Regions from separate parts of the Rhizobium indicum genome, predicted to be linked through region 2. Evidence: riboswitches for the same ligand, from Rfam matches in the RefSeq annotation. Region 2 holds a riboswitch; the other holds the start of a gene.
What was found. Region 2 has a riboswitch for cobalamin ahead of fdhA (formaldehyde dehydrogenase, glutathione-independent). Riboswitches for the same ligand answer to the same signal wherever they lie in the genome.
Positions count from the first base shown of each region.

Region 1: another riboswitch for cobalamin. It lies ahead of cobU (bifunctional adenosylcobinamide kinase/adenosylcobinamide-phosphate guanylyltransferase); the one in region 2 lies ahead of fdhA (formaldehyde dehydrogenase, glutathione-independent).

Region 1 is NZ_CP054021.1:4,900,953-4,906,573, reverse strand. Features, by position in the region: gene cobN (cobaltochelatase subunit CobN) at 1-475, opposite strand, end outside; gene cobW (cobalamin biosynthesis protein CobW) at 480-1,529, opposite strand; gene cobU (bifunctional adenosylcobinamide kinase/adenosylcobinamide-phosphate guanylyltransferase) at 1,534-2,043, opposite strand; cobalamin riboswitch at 2,421-2,817, opposite strand; gene FFM53_RS23835 (chloride channel protein) at 3,076-4,866, shown strand; gene FFM53_RS23830 (adenylate/guanylate cyclase domain-containing protein) at 4,895-5,621, opposite strand, start outside.
Region 2 is NZ_CP054026.1:198,034-203,654, reverse strand. Features, by position in the region: gene FFM53_RS35760 (GlxA family transcriptional regulator) at 1-421, shown strand, start outside; gene FFM53_RS35755 (LysR substrate-binding domain-containing protein) at 396-1,271, opposite strand; gene FFM53_RS35750 (DMT family transporter) at 1,384-2,289, shown strand; cobalamin riboswitch at 2,451-2,651, shown strand; gene fdhA (formaldehyde dehydrogenase, glutathione-independent) at 2,871-4,061, shown strand; gene FFM53_RS35740 (ABC transporter substrate-binding protein) at 4,141-4,944, opposite strand; gene FFM53_RS35735 (putative bifunctional diguanylate cyclase/phosphodiesterase) at 5,050-5,621, shown strand, end outside.

The DNA of each region.
Region 1 (5,621 bases), on a different replicon from region 2:
TCGCCCCGGCATAATCGAGAAAGGCCCGCGCATTGGCATCGCCGCCCTCAATCAGATAGGCCCAGAGCGCGTTGAGATCATCGAGATCGATATTGGAGAAAGGAACCAGCCCGGCATCCGGTTTCGCATCGCCCGGCAGCACCGCAATCAGCGCCCCGGCGCGGGACGCTGCCGCATGCAGCGCTTCCAGCGCATAATGGAAATAGCTGGCGCCCCCGAGCGCCCGCACGACAATCAACTTGGCATGCCGCGCGGTGCGCTCGACATAGGTGTCGATAGACATCGGATGCTTCAGGCTCATCAGGCTGGCGAGCCGCAGCGAAGGCCCCGCCCCGCGCTCGCGATGGGCGGCCGCGATCGCGGCAAGCTCGCTGTCGGCCGCCGACAGGAACAGGATATCGCCCGGCGTCTGCCCGAGGTCGATTGCCTCCTCGCCGTCGCTGATCGTTCCCTGCTGGGCCAGAAGCAGATGCATGGGTCTATGCCAGCGCTTCGATCGCCGCCCTCACCGCGTCCTGATCCATTTCGTGCAGGCCGATGACGACAAGGCGCGTGGCGCGCTTTTCGCTTGGCGTCCAGGCGCGGTCGAAATAATGGTCGATGCGGCTGCCGACGGCCTGGATCTGGAGGCGCATCGGCTTGCCCGAGACATCGACGAAACCCTTGAGGCGCAGCACGTCATGGGCGGCAATGATGCCCTTAAGCGCTTCGACGAAGCCAGCGGGATCGGCAATGGGTCCGAGCTCGACGACGAAGCTGTCGAATTCATCATGGTCATGCGGCGCACCGTCCTCATGCTCCAGCTCGTGATGCGACTTGCGATTGGCGACATCGTCCTCTGTGCCGATGCCGAGACCGAGCAGGATACCGGCCGACACCTCGCCATTCCGCGCCTCGATCATCACGGGCTTGCGTACCGTGCGGGAGGCGACCTCGTCGCGTACCCTGATAAGACCGGCGGCATCGATCAGGTCTGTCTTGTTGAGCACGATGAGATCGGCGCAGGTCAGCTGGTCCTCGAACAGCTCCTCGATCGGGCTTTCGTGATCGAGCGATTCATCCTCGGCGCGGCGCGCATCGACGGCATCATGGTCATCGGCGAAACGGCCGGCGGCAACGGCGGCGCTGTCGACCACCGTGATGACGCCGTCGACGGTCACCTGGGTGCGAATGTCGGGCCAGTTGAAGGCGGCGACCAGCGGCTGCGGCAAAGCAAGGCCCGAAGTCTCGATGACGATATGGTCGGGCCTCTGCTCGCGCTCGAGCAGCTTCGTCATCGTCGGAATGAAGTCGTCCGCAACGGTGCAGCAGATGCAGCCATTGGTCAGCTCGATGATATCGTCCTCGGTGCAATTCTCCGCACCGCAGCCCTTCAGCACGTCGCCGTCGACGCCGAGATCGCCGAATTCGTTGATGATCAACGCAATCTTCTTGCCGCCGGCATTGGTGAGCAGGTTGCGGATCATCGTCGTCTTGCCGGCGCCGAGGAAGCCGGTGATGACGGTTGCGGGAATCTTCTGCTGGTTCATAGACTTAACCCTTCATTTTCAGCGGCAGGCCTGCCGCGATGAAATAAACTTCGGCGGCCTTCGCCGCGATCGATTGGTGCAGCCGGCCGGCATGATCGCGAAAATCCCGCGCCATGCGATTGTCGGGCACGATGCCGAGACCGACCTCATTGGAAACGAAAACGAGCCGCGCTTTCGCGGCGGGCAGGAAATCGGCAAGGGCGGCAAATTCCACCGCCGTGTTCCGCTCCTCCATCATCAGATTGGTGACCCAGAGCGTCAGGCAATCGATGAGCACGATGCGCCCCTCCCCGTCGATGGCGGAGAGCTTGCCGACGAGATCGAGCGGCTCCTCATGCGTTGTCCAGGACGGTCCGCGATCGGCCTTGTGTTGGGTGATGCGTGCCTGCATCTCCTCGTCCCAGGCACGCCCGGTCGCGACATAGTGACGGTCGAGGCCGGTCGCTGTGACGAGGGATTCGGCGAAACGGGATTTGCCGGAGCGTGCGCCGCCGAGGATGAAGGTGGCGGTCATACTCAAACGCCCCTCGGGGAGAGTGCGTAGTCGTGGCTTGCTCCGAATGCACCTTTCTCGGCTACTGAGGGTGTGACGCCCCCCTCTGTCCTGCCGGACATCTCCCCCACAAGGGGGGAGATTGAATCGCCGAGAGCTTTTCTCCAAACAATTGATGTAACACGACGGTCGTGCTGCTTGCCGATCTCCCTCCTTGTGGGGGAGATGTCCGGCAGGACAGAGGGGGGTACCCAGCATTCGACATAAGCGGCCGAAAACACTCCTCTTGCAGCGCTGCTTGGAGGCGTGGCGTGCGCCGCACCAGGCCGCGCCGAATTCAATCGTTCAGCCAAGACAACCTCCGTGCTGGCAACGGGCATATTGCCCAGGTGTGGGCTTCTCGCCCGGCACGCATGGCAGGTCTCCTGGCTCGCGGTTATCGGCCGCGATCGGGGCAGACCGGAAACCGGTCGCCCTGATCGTGCCAGCGGATCATCCTCGCCTTCCCGGCTGCATCGGTGAAAAGGTGGACGATTCGTAGACTTGAGAGGCGTCCGACCCCGGTTGATCACCATGCATATCCAGTGGCTTTTCCGGCATGTCGCCCATCCCGCCCGCCTGCATTATTGCAAGCCGCCGGCCGGAAGAGCTAGAAGCCGGATGGAAGACCCTGACCGCTCTACAGTCGCGGGGTCGGCTGTGATGAAGGCGCCCGGCTTGGGTCCGCCCCGTCACATTCCCTTTTCATCCGGAAGGGCGCAACACCGATCCGAAACCATCCGTTATGTCAGGATGGTCGGGAGACCATCCGTTGAGGGATGGTTAGGCAAGCGCAGGGGTGAAGTCAACCGGCCTTGGCGGCCGCCCGATCGCCGGTTCCGAGGTGTGGCCACCCAAACACGACTTACCCTACCTAAAATATCGTCATTTATCAGAGACTTACTTCATCGAAATTTGTTCCAACCGCCGGCTTTTCGCCGCAATTGCGTCGCAAGCGGACTGCGCGACCATCTCTGCCCTTGACCGGGCCTCTCCCCGCCTAGTTGTCTAGCCATGCTTATGAAATTGGATCGGCGCCGTTTCCGCGCGCTGCGTGTTTTCTTCGATCCGGGACGCCTGCGGGCGCTGGCCCGCCGTAGCGAGGTCGGCCTGTCGCTGGCAGGCGCCGTCGTCGGCGTCATCTCAGGTCTCGCCGTCACCGGCATGAGCTACGTCTCCAACGAGCTGCATCAGCTGGTCTTCGGCATCGCCGACAGCGAACGGTTGAGCTCGTCCGAGATCGAGAACAAGCTGCTGCTGCTCACCGCCCCGGTTATCGGCGGCGCTCTGCTCGGCCTGTTGCTTCTAGTGCTGGCGAAACGCCGCAAGAAACCGATGGTCGACCCGATCGAGGCCAATGCGCTGCATGGCGGCCGCCTGTCCTTGACCGACAGCATCATCGTTGCCGTGCAGAACCTGATCTCCAACGGTTTCGGCGCCTCGGTCGGACTGGAGGCCGGCTATACCCAGCTTGCCGCCGGGCTCGCTTCCAAATTTGGTCTGAAGCTGCAGCTTCGCCGCTCGGACCTGCGCACCCTCGTTGGCTGCGGCGCGGCGGGCGCCATCGCCGCTGCCTTCAACGCGCCGCTGACCGGCGCCTTCTATGCTTTCGAGCTGATCATCGGCACCTATACGATCGTCTCGCTGACCCCTGTCGTCGTCTCCGCCCTCGTCTCCACCCTGATCGCAAGGCTGCTCGCCGGCAGCGATTTCACCATCGATATCGGCAGCTTCGGTTCGGTCGTGCCGGCCGATTATATCCCAGCACTTCTGCTCGGCGCTTTCTGCGCCGGTGTGGGCATCCTGATCATGCAGGGCGTCGCCTTTGTCGAGGAGCTGGCGCGCAAGAGTTCGATCGCCCCACCCTTCCGCCCGGCGCTTGGCGGCATCATCGTCGGGCTGCTGGCGATGATCTCGCCTCAGGTGCTCTCGGCCGGCCACGGTGCGCTGCATCTCAACCTTTCCCGTGACGTGGCGATCCCGACGCTGATCGGCCTCTTCCTCTTGAAATCCTTCGCCTCGGCGATCTCGATCGGCTCCGGCTTCAGGGGCGGACTGTTCTTCGCCTCGCTATTCATGGGCGCCCTGCTCGGCAAGCTCTTCGCCTATTGCGGCCCCTATTTCGCCGATGCGACGCTGACGCCCGTCATCTATGCCGTGGTCGGCATGAGTTCGCTTGCCGTCGCCGTCATCGGCGGGCCGCTGACCATGACGTTCCTGGCGCTCGAAATCACCGGCGATTTTCCGATCACGGCACTGGTGCTCGCTGCCGTCATCACCTCCTCGCTCGTCGTGCGTTCGACCTTCGGCTACTCCTTCGCCACATGGCGGTTCCATCTGCGCGGAGAAAGCATCCGCAGCGCCCATGACGTCGGCTGGATCCGCAACCTGACGGTCGACAAGCTGATGCGCGCCGACGTCAAGACGGCAAGGGCGGGCATCTCTCTGGAGGAATTCAAGCAGGCCTTCCCAATCGGCTCGACCCAGCGCGTCATCCTCGTCGAGGAGAGCGACAAATATGCAGGCCTCGTGCTGGTGCCGGAGATCTACGCCAACCCGACCGACGCCCAGGACGAGGGCAAGACGCTTGCCGATTTCATCCACTACCGCAACGACTTCCTGCAGCCGCAGATGAATGCCAAGCAGGCGGCGGCGATCTTCGACAAGAGCGAAAGCGAAGCACTCGCCGTCGTCAACAACCTGATCGAACGCAAGGTGATCGGCCAGCTCAGCGAAAGCTATACGCTGCGCCGCTACAGCGAAGAACTCGACCGCCGCCGCCGCGAGGTCTCAGGCGAGATCTGAGCGCCGTCGCGCCGATCGGATCGACGCTTCAGGATACGGCGTCGGCAAGCTTGAACACGTTTACCGCTTTCGAAACCCCGCGCAACTCGAAGGATCCCAGACATTCGTTGGCGACGGCGCAAGTGACGGCGAAGCTTTCCGACATCAGAAGATGATGGCCGAGCGTGCCGCAGAGTTTTTCGAGGCGCGAGGCCTCGTTGACGGCGCTGCCGATCACCGTGAAATCAAGCCTGCCGCGTGCGCCGATATTTCCATAGAAGACCTCGCCAAGATGCAGCACGACATCGACGCCGATGTCAGGACCTCCCTCATTCCTCCGCTGACCGTTCAGCACCTTGTTGGCTTCCAGAATATTCCTTGCGGAAGCCAGTGCGGCCATGCAGGCCTTTTGCGGATCTTCAGCATCGGTCGGAAAGATCGCCAGCACGCTATCGCCCATGAACTTGAGGATCTCGCCCGAATTTTCCTCGACATGCCAGCCGATCAGCTCGAAGTGTTCATTCAGAAACCCGGCGATTTCGCCCGGCTGATAAACCTCGGTCAGCGCCGTGAAGTTTCTCAGGTCCGCAAGCAGGATCGCCGCATTGATCGCCCCTCCCTTTCCCCTCTGAATATCGCCTGCAAGGATGCGTGCACTTGTCTTGGCGCCTGTATAGACGGCGAGGATATCCGATGCGGTTTTCGTTGCCGCGATACGATAACAAGCCAGCCCCAGCGCCGGGAAGAGCTTCGCGACGATCGCCAGTTGATCATCA
Region 2 (5,621 bases):
GTTCCGTTACGAGCAGCCTTCCTTCCATGCCGATGAGCAGCTTTCCGCAGCCTCGGCTGGTCTGCGCATGCACGATCCCCGCGTGGCGCAGGCGGTGCGGCTGATGGAGGAGCATATCGAGCAGCCTCTGATTCTCACGCGGCTGGCCCGCAGGGTAGGCATCAGCGCCCGGCATCTGCAGGATCTCTTCCAGCAGAGCATCGGCGCGCCGCCGCATGTGCACTATCTCGCGCTGCGCCTGAACGCGGCGCGCCGCAAGGTGATCGAGACGACAGCCTCTTTCGCCGACATCGCAGCGGCGACCGGCTTCAATTCGGCCTCCGCCTTTGCGAGAAGCTACAGGGCGAGTTTTTCCGAGAGCCCGTCCGAAACCCGGCGTCGCCTGCGCCGCCGCGTCACGCCATCGGAGATGCGGGCATAGGCTGGAACGCGTCCCGTATCATTTCGGCAAGTTCCCGAACGGCCTCGCTGGAACGGTAAGTGCTCCGGCGGAGCACGACTTTGGAGGAATCAACCGGCGGGAAACCGTCTTCAGCGGTGAGTTCCCGGCAGCCGGGCGGAATGCTGCTGCGGGAAAGCGTGGTGACGGCAAGGCCTGCGGTGACGGCATTCTTCAGCCCCGAGCCGGTATCGGCGATGAAGGCGATCCGATAGTTGCGGCCGATTTGCTCCAGCGACCGGAGCGCAAAATCGCGTGACCAGGTGGAGTTGCGATAGGTCGCAATCGGCAGGGGATCGATGTCGTGCAGCCGGTGGACCATCGATGTGACCCAGACTGTGGGATCAATGCAGATGACCTCGCCTTTCGTCTCATCGCTCCAGTCGAAAACGACGGCCAGATCGAGCTCATCCCGCTCGAGGGCGGCGAGGTTGCGGACTGTGTAGTCGCAGGACACGGTGACCTCGACGGCCGGGTGGCGTACAGCGAAAGCCGCAAGGGCTGCCGGCAGCACCGTCTGGCTGTATTCCTCGGGAATTCCGATGCGCACCGGTCCGTCCAGCGGCTTGCTGCGGATCGTCGCGGCGGCCTCGCTCAACAGATCGATGATCCGGCGGGCATAGGGTACGAGTTGCAGGCCCGGGCGCGTGAGCAGCACGCCGCGGGCGCCCCGATCGAACAGGGTTTCGCCGATCGTCTCTTCGAGCCTCTTGATCTGGCTGCTGACGGCCGATTGCGTCCGCCCGATGCGCTGGGCGGCTGCGGAGAAATTCGACGTCTCGGCAACGACCAGGAAAGTTCTGAGCAGGTCGCTCTCAATCGGTTCGTGCATGAGACAGCCATTTAAAAAATCGATGACAGCTATCTCTACTATTCGTTTGTCTGATGTCAATTCTTGACGCACAAATGAGCCGCGTTCGACTTCCTTCTTTGAGAATATCTGCGTGACAATTGAAAATCCGGCCAGACGCCTCGCAGTCAGCGAGCACGAGAAGGGTGTGCTTCTCATCGTTGCCGCGACACTTGCCTGGAGCGCGAGCGGCGTCTATTCGCGACTCCTGACGACCGATGTGTGGACGGCGATCGCCTGGCGATCGTTGTTCGGTGGCCTGTTCCTGCTGATCCCCTGCCTTTTCCTCGAAGGGGGCATTTCACGGCAGCAATGGCGATCCGTCTTCCATCCGTCCGGTCTTGCGATGATCGCATGCCAGACTTTCAGTCAGGTATGCTTCATCGGGGCGCTCTATATGACCACCGTCGCCAATGTGACGATGATCTATGCGACCGCGCCCTTCATCGCGGCCATGCTCGGCTGGGTCATCCTTAGGGAGAGGGTCTCCAGGCGGACGCTGATTGCCGGCGGCATCTCGCTCCTCGGCGTGGCCGTCATCGTCGCCTCGTCGATCGGCGGAGGGACCGGCGTGGGCGATCTGCTGGCGCTCGGCATGACGGCGTCCTTCGCGCTGGTCATCATCATTCCGCGCATCAATCCCGGCGTGCCGAGCCTGCCGCCGACCGTCGTCAGCGCCTTCCTGACGCTGGCCATCTTTGCCCCGTTCGGTTCGGTCGGCTCGCTCGACCTGCACAATTGGATCGTTCTTGCCGCCTTCGGCGCGACCAATTTCTCCCTGGCGCTGGTGCTCTTCCTTGCCGGGGCGAAGCGGATGCCGCCGGCTGAAGCCGCGCTGATCGGCACGATGGAAATCGTACTCACGCCGTTCTGGGTCTGGCTGTTGTTTGCCGAGCAACCGCCCGTCGCTACCTTTTTCGGCGGCGCGATCATCCTCGGCGCCGTGCTCTGGCACACGGCCATCGACGTCAGCCGCAGCCGGCGACCGCATCGCGCCTAAAGCCTTTAGGCGGCGATCAAATCTTCCGGGACGATCCGGAAAACCGCCGTATTCGCGGGATCAATTATTTCCGCTGCGCAGCGCTATTGCGACTTTGCCGACTGTCGTCTTTGAGTTGCGCCCATGTCGTTTTCTTGATCGCTGTTGTCCGTCAGGCATGGTTTGTTAGTGGTGTTCAAGGCGCTATCTCGCAAACTGGCGAAATGGACCATTGGGACGCCGGCCTGACGCCGGCGCTGCCCCGCAGCGGTAGAAGAACTGAAATCCTCAAGGAAATCGCCGGATAGACATCCGGAAAGATATCGTGATGGATCGAAAGGAGATTCTGGAGCCGGAAACCAGCTCTTGCACAGCAAATCGACGGATTGCGGACAGACGGTCACGAGCGGAACCACAGGCGAAAACCGTGGCGTTCATCCTCTTCTCCACCCAATCTGCCGTTTTGACAATCCGAATATCGCCCGATGCGGCGGTATCCTCGTGTTGTGGACACCGGGCTGCAGAGGAGGCAGGCCGGAGGGAAGGTTGCCATCGACTGCATCGGTTGCAGATCGAGGCATTCAAACAAGTGGGAGGAATCCATGAGCAAAAATAGAGGCGTCGTCTATCTCCGTCCTGGCAAGGTCGAAGTGCGCGACATCGACGATCCGAAGCTGGAAGCGCCCGACGGCCGCCGCATCGAACACGGCGTCATCCTGAAGGTGATATCGACCAATATCTGCGGCTCCGATCAACACATGGTCCGCGGCCGCACGACGGCGATGCCGGGCCTGGTCCTCGGTCATGAAATCACTGGCGAGATCATCGAGAAAGGCATCGACGTCGAGATGCTCGACATCGGCGATATCGTCTCGGTGCCTTTCAATGTCGCCTGCGGCCGTTGCCGCTGCTGCAAGTCTCAGGATACCGGTGTCTGCCTGACGGTCAACCCGGCCCGCGCCGGCGGTGCTTACGGTTATGTCGACATGGGCGGCTGGATCGGCGGACAGGCGCGCTACGTCACTATCCCCTATGCAGATTTCAACCTGTTGAAAATCCCCGATCGGGACAAGGCAATGGCGAAGATCCGCGATCTCACTATGCTCTCCGACATTCTGCCCACCGGCTTCCATGGCGCGGTGCGTGCAGGCGTTGGGGTCGGCTCGACCGTCTATGTCGCCGGCGCCGGCCCGGTCGGCCTTGCCGCTGCGGCTTCGGCTCGCATTCTCGGCGCTGCTGTCGTGATGATCGGCGATTTCAACAAGGACCGTCTGGCGCATGCGGCAAAGGTCGGTTTCGAACCGATCGACCTGTCGAAGAGCGACCGTCTTGGCGACATGATCGCGCAGGTCGTCGGCACCAACGAGGTGGACAGCGCCATTGATGCGGTCGGCTTCGAGGCACGCGGCCACTCGGGCGGGGAACAGCCGGCGATCGTGCTCAATCAGATGATGGAGATTACCCGAGCCGCGGGTTCGATCGGCATTCCCGGCCTCTATGTCACCGAGGATCCGGGCGCCGTCGACAACGCCGCCAAACACGGCAATCTTTCGCTCCGCTTCGGCCTCGGATGGGCCAAGGCACAGTCCTTCCACACCGGCCAGACTCCGGTGATCAAATACAATCGTCAACTCATGCAGGCGATCCTCCACGACCGACTGCCAATTGCCGATATCGTCAACGCCAAGGTCATCCCGCTCGACGATGCCGCCAATGGATATGAGAGCTTCGACCAGGGAGCGGCGACGAAATATGTCCTCGATCCGCACGGAGAGGTCGCGAAAGCCGCATAGCGATACGACCGAAGGACTTGGTAGGGATGGTCGGGCGGAAAACCCGACCATCCCGCATTCTCGAAAGTTGGCCGGCGAACTACTGGATGCTGAACGGGAAATATTTTGCGTTGATCATGTCATAGGTCCCGTCCGCCTTGATGCTCTTCAACGCTTCGTTCAGGCGCGTCAGACGCTCCTTGTCATCCAGGCGCAGCGCGATCCCGGCACCTTCACCGAAATATGTGACGTCGATCAGATCCGGCCCTTTGAACTCGCAGCAGCCCCCTGCCTTGGTGTTGGCAATCCAGTCGTAGATGGCGAGTTTATCCTCGAGGATAATGTCGACGCTCCCATCTGCCAGGCCCTTGTACAATTCCGGCGAAGACCGAAAAACCGTCCTTTTCATTTCTGGATAGAGATGGTTGGCATAGGATTCCTGCGCCGTCGACGATGTCACCCCAAGAATTTTGTCGCTGAGGGCGGCGGGGCTGACATCGCTGATTGACGAATCCTTCCGGGCGATGAACACCGACGGGCTGTTGTAGTATTTTTCAGTGAAGGCAACCTTTTGACGCCGCTCGAGGCTCATCGACATGGATGAGATGATCGCGTCGTATTTGTCGGCAACGAGATCGGGGATGATGTCGTCCCACTTCTCGATGATAAATTGGCATTCGAACTTGCCAACCTCGCAGAGAGCATTGGCAATATCGATGTCGAAGCCCTGAAGCTTGTTATTTGCATCGAGATAGTTGAAGGGCGGAAACGCACCTTCGACGGCAATTCTCATCGGCGTGCGATCTTGCGCAGCCACCTCGAGCGGCGAGGCCGCCAAAAAGATACCGATCCCGCCCGCCATCAGCGCTCCGCGCACTATAGTCTGAATGGATATGCGCAACATCGTCGGGAGCTCCTTAGGGCATAGTCGATCTCGCGCCATAGTGGCTCACAGCTTTTAATTCTACGTGAACGCTTCTTTGTTAGCGTCGACGAATGCGCCCGCGTCGTGGTGTTCAGGGGTCTACGCTTGCACATCGTTCTTCCTTCCAGCTCCAACACGTTTCAGCAATCCTGGATCGCTTCGGGAAGAATTCTGTTTCTTATTGCCGTTAGCGGGCTTGGAGCGATCGGACTTGTCGTGCTTTCGGCGCTCTGGGCAGGAACCGAGAGCGACGCTGCAGCCCTTGATCGACAGCGCCAGCTTGTGAATGCCCGCCTGCGCGAACAGGTCGATCAAGTCGCGCATGTTATCGGCCAGTTCGGCAATGGTTACCTCGCACGTGTCTATCCTGCCGCCCTGCCGACCGAAGGCTCCTCCAGCCTCGATGCCGTTTTGACGGCGGCAGCCGGGAGTGCGATCAGCCAGACGGCGATGTCTGCGTTCGGCTACGATCAGGCCTTTGTCGTCGACGAAAAGGCTCAACTGCTCATGCTGGCGGACGCCCAAACGGAGAAGCGGTACCGCTGGATGAAGCCTCTCTTTTTGCCTCTCCTTAAGGATGCCCGCTTTGGCGTCAGGCGAAGCACGGCTTTGAACGAACGAACGCCATCCTCAATGGAAGCCCGCCTTGCCAACGC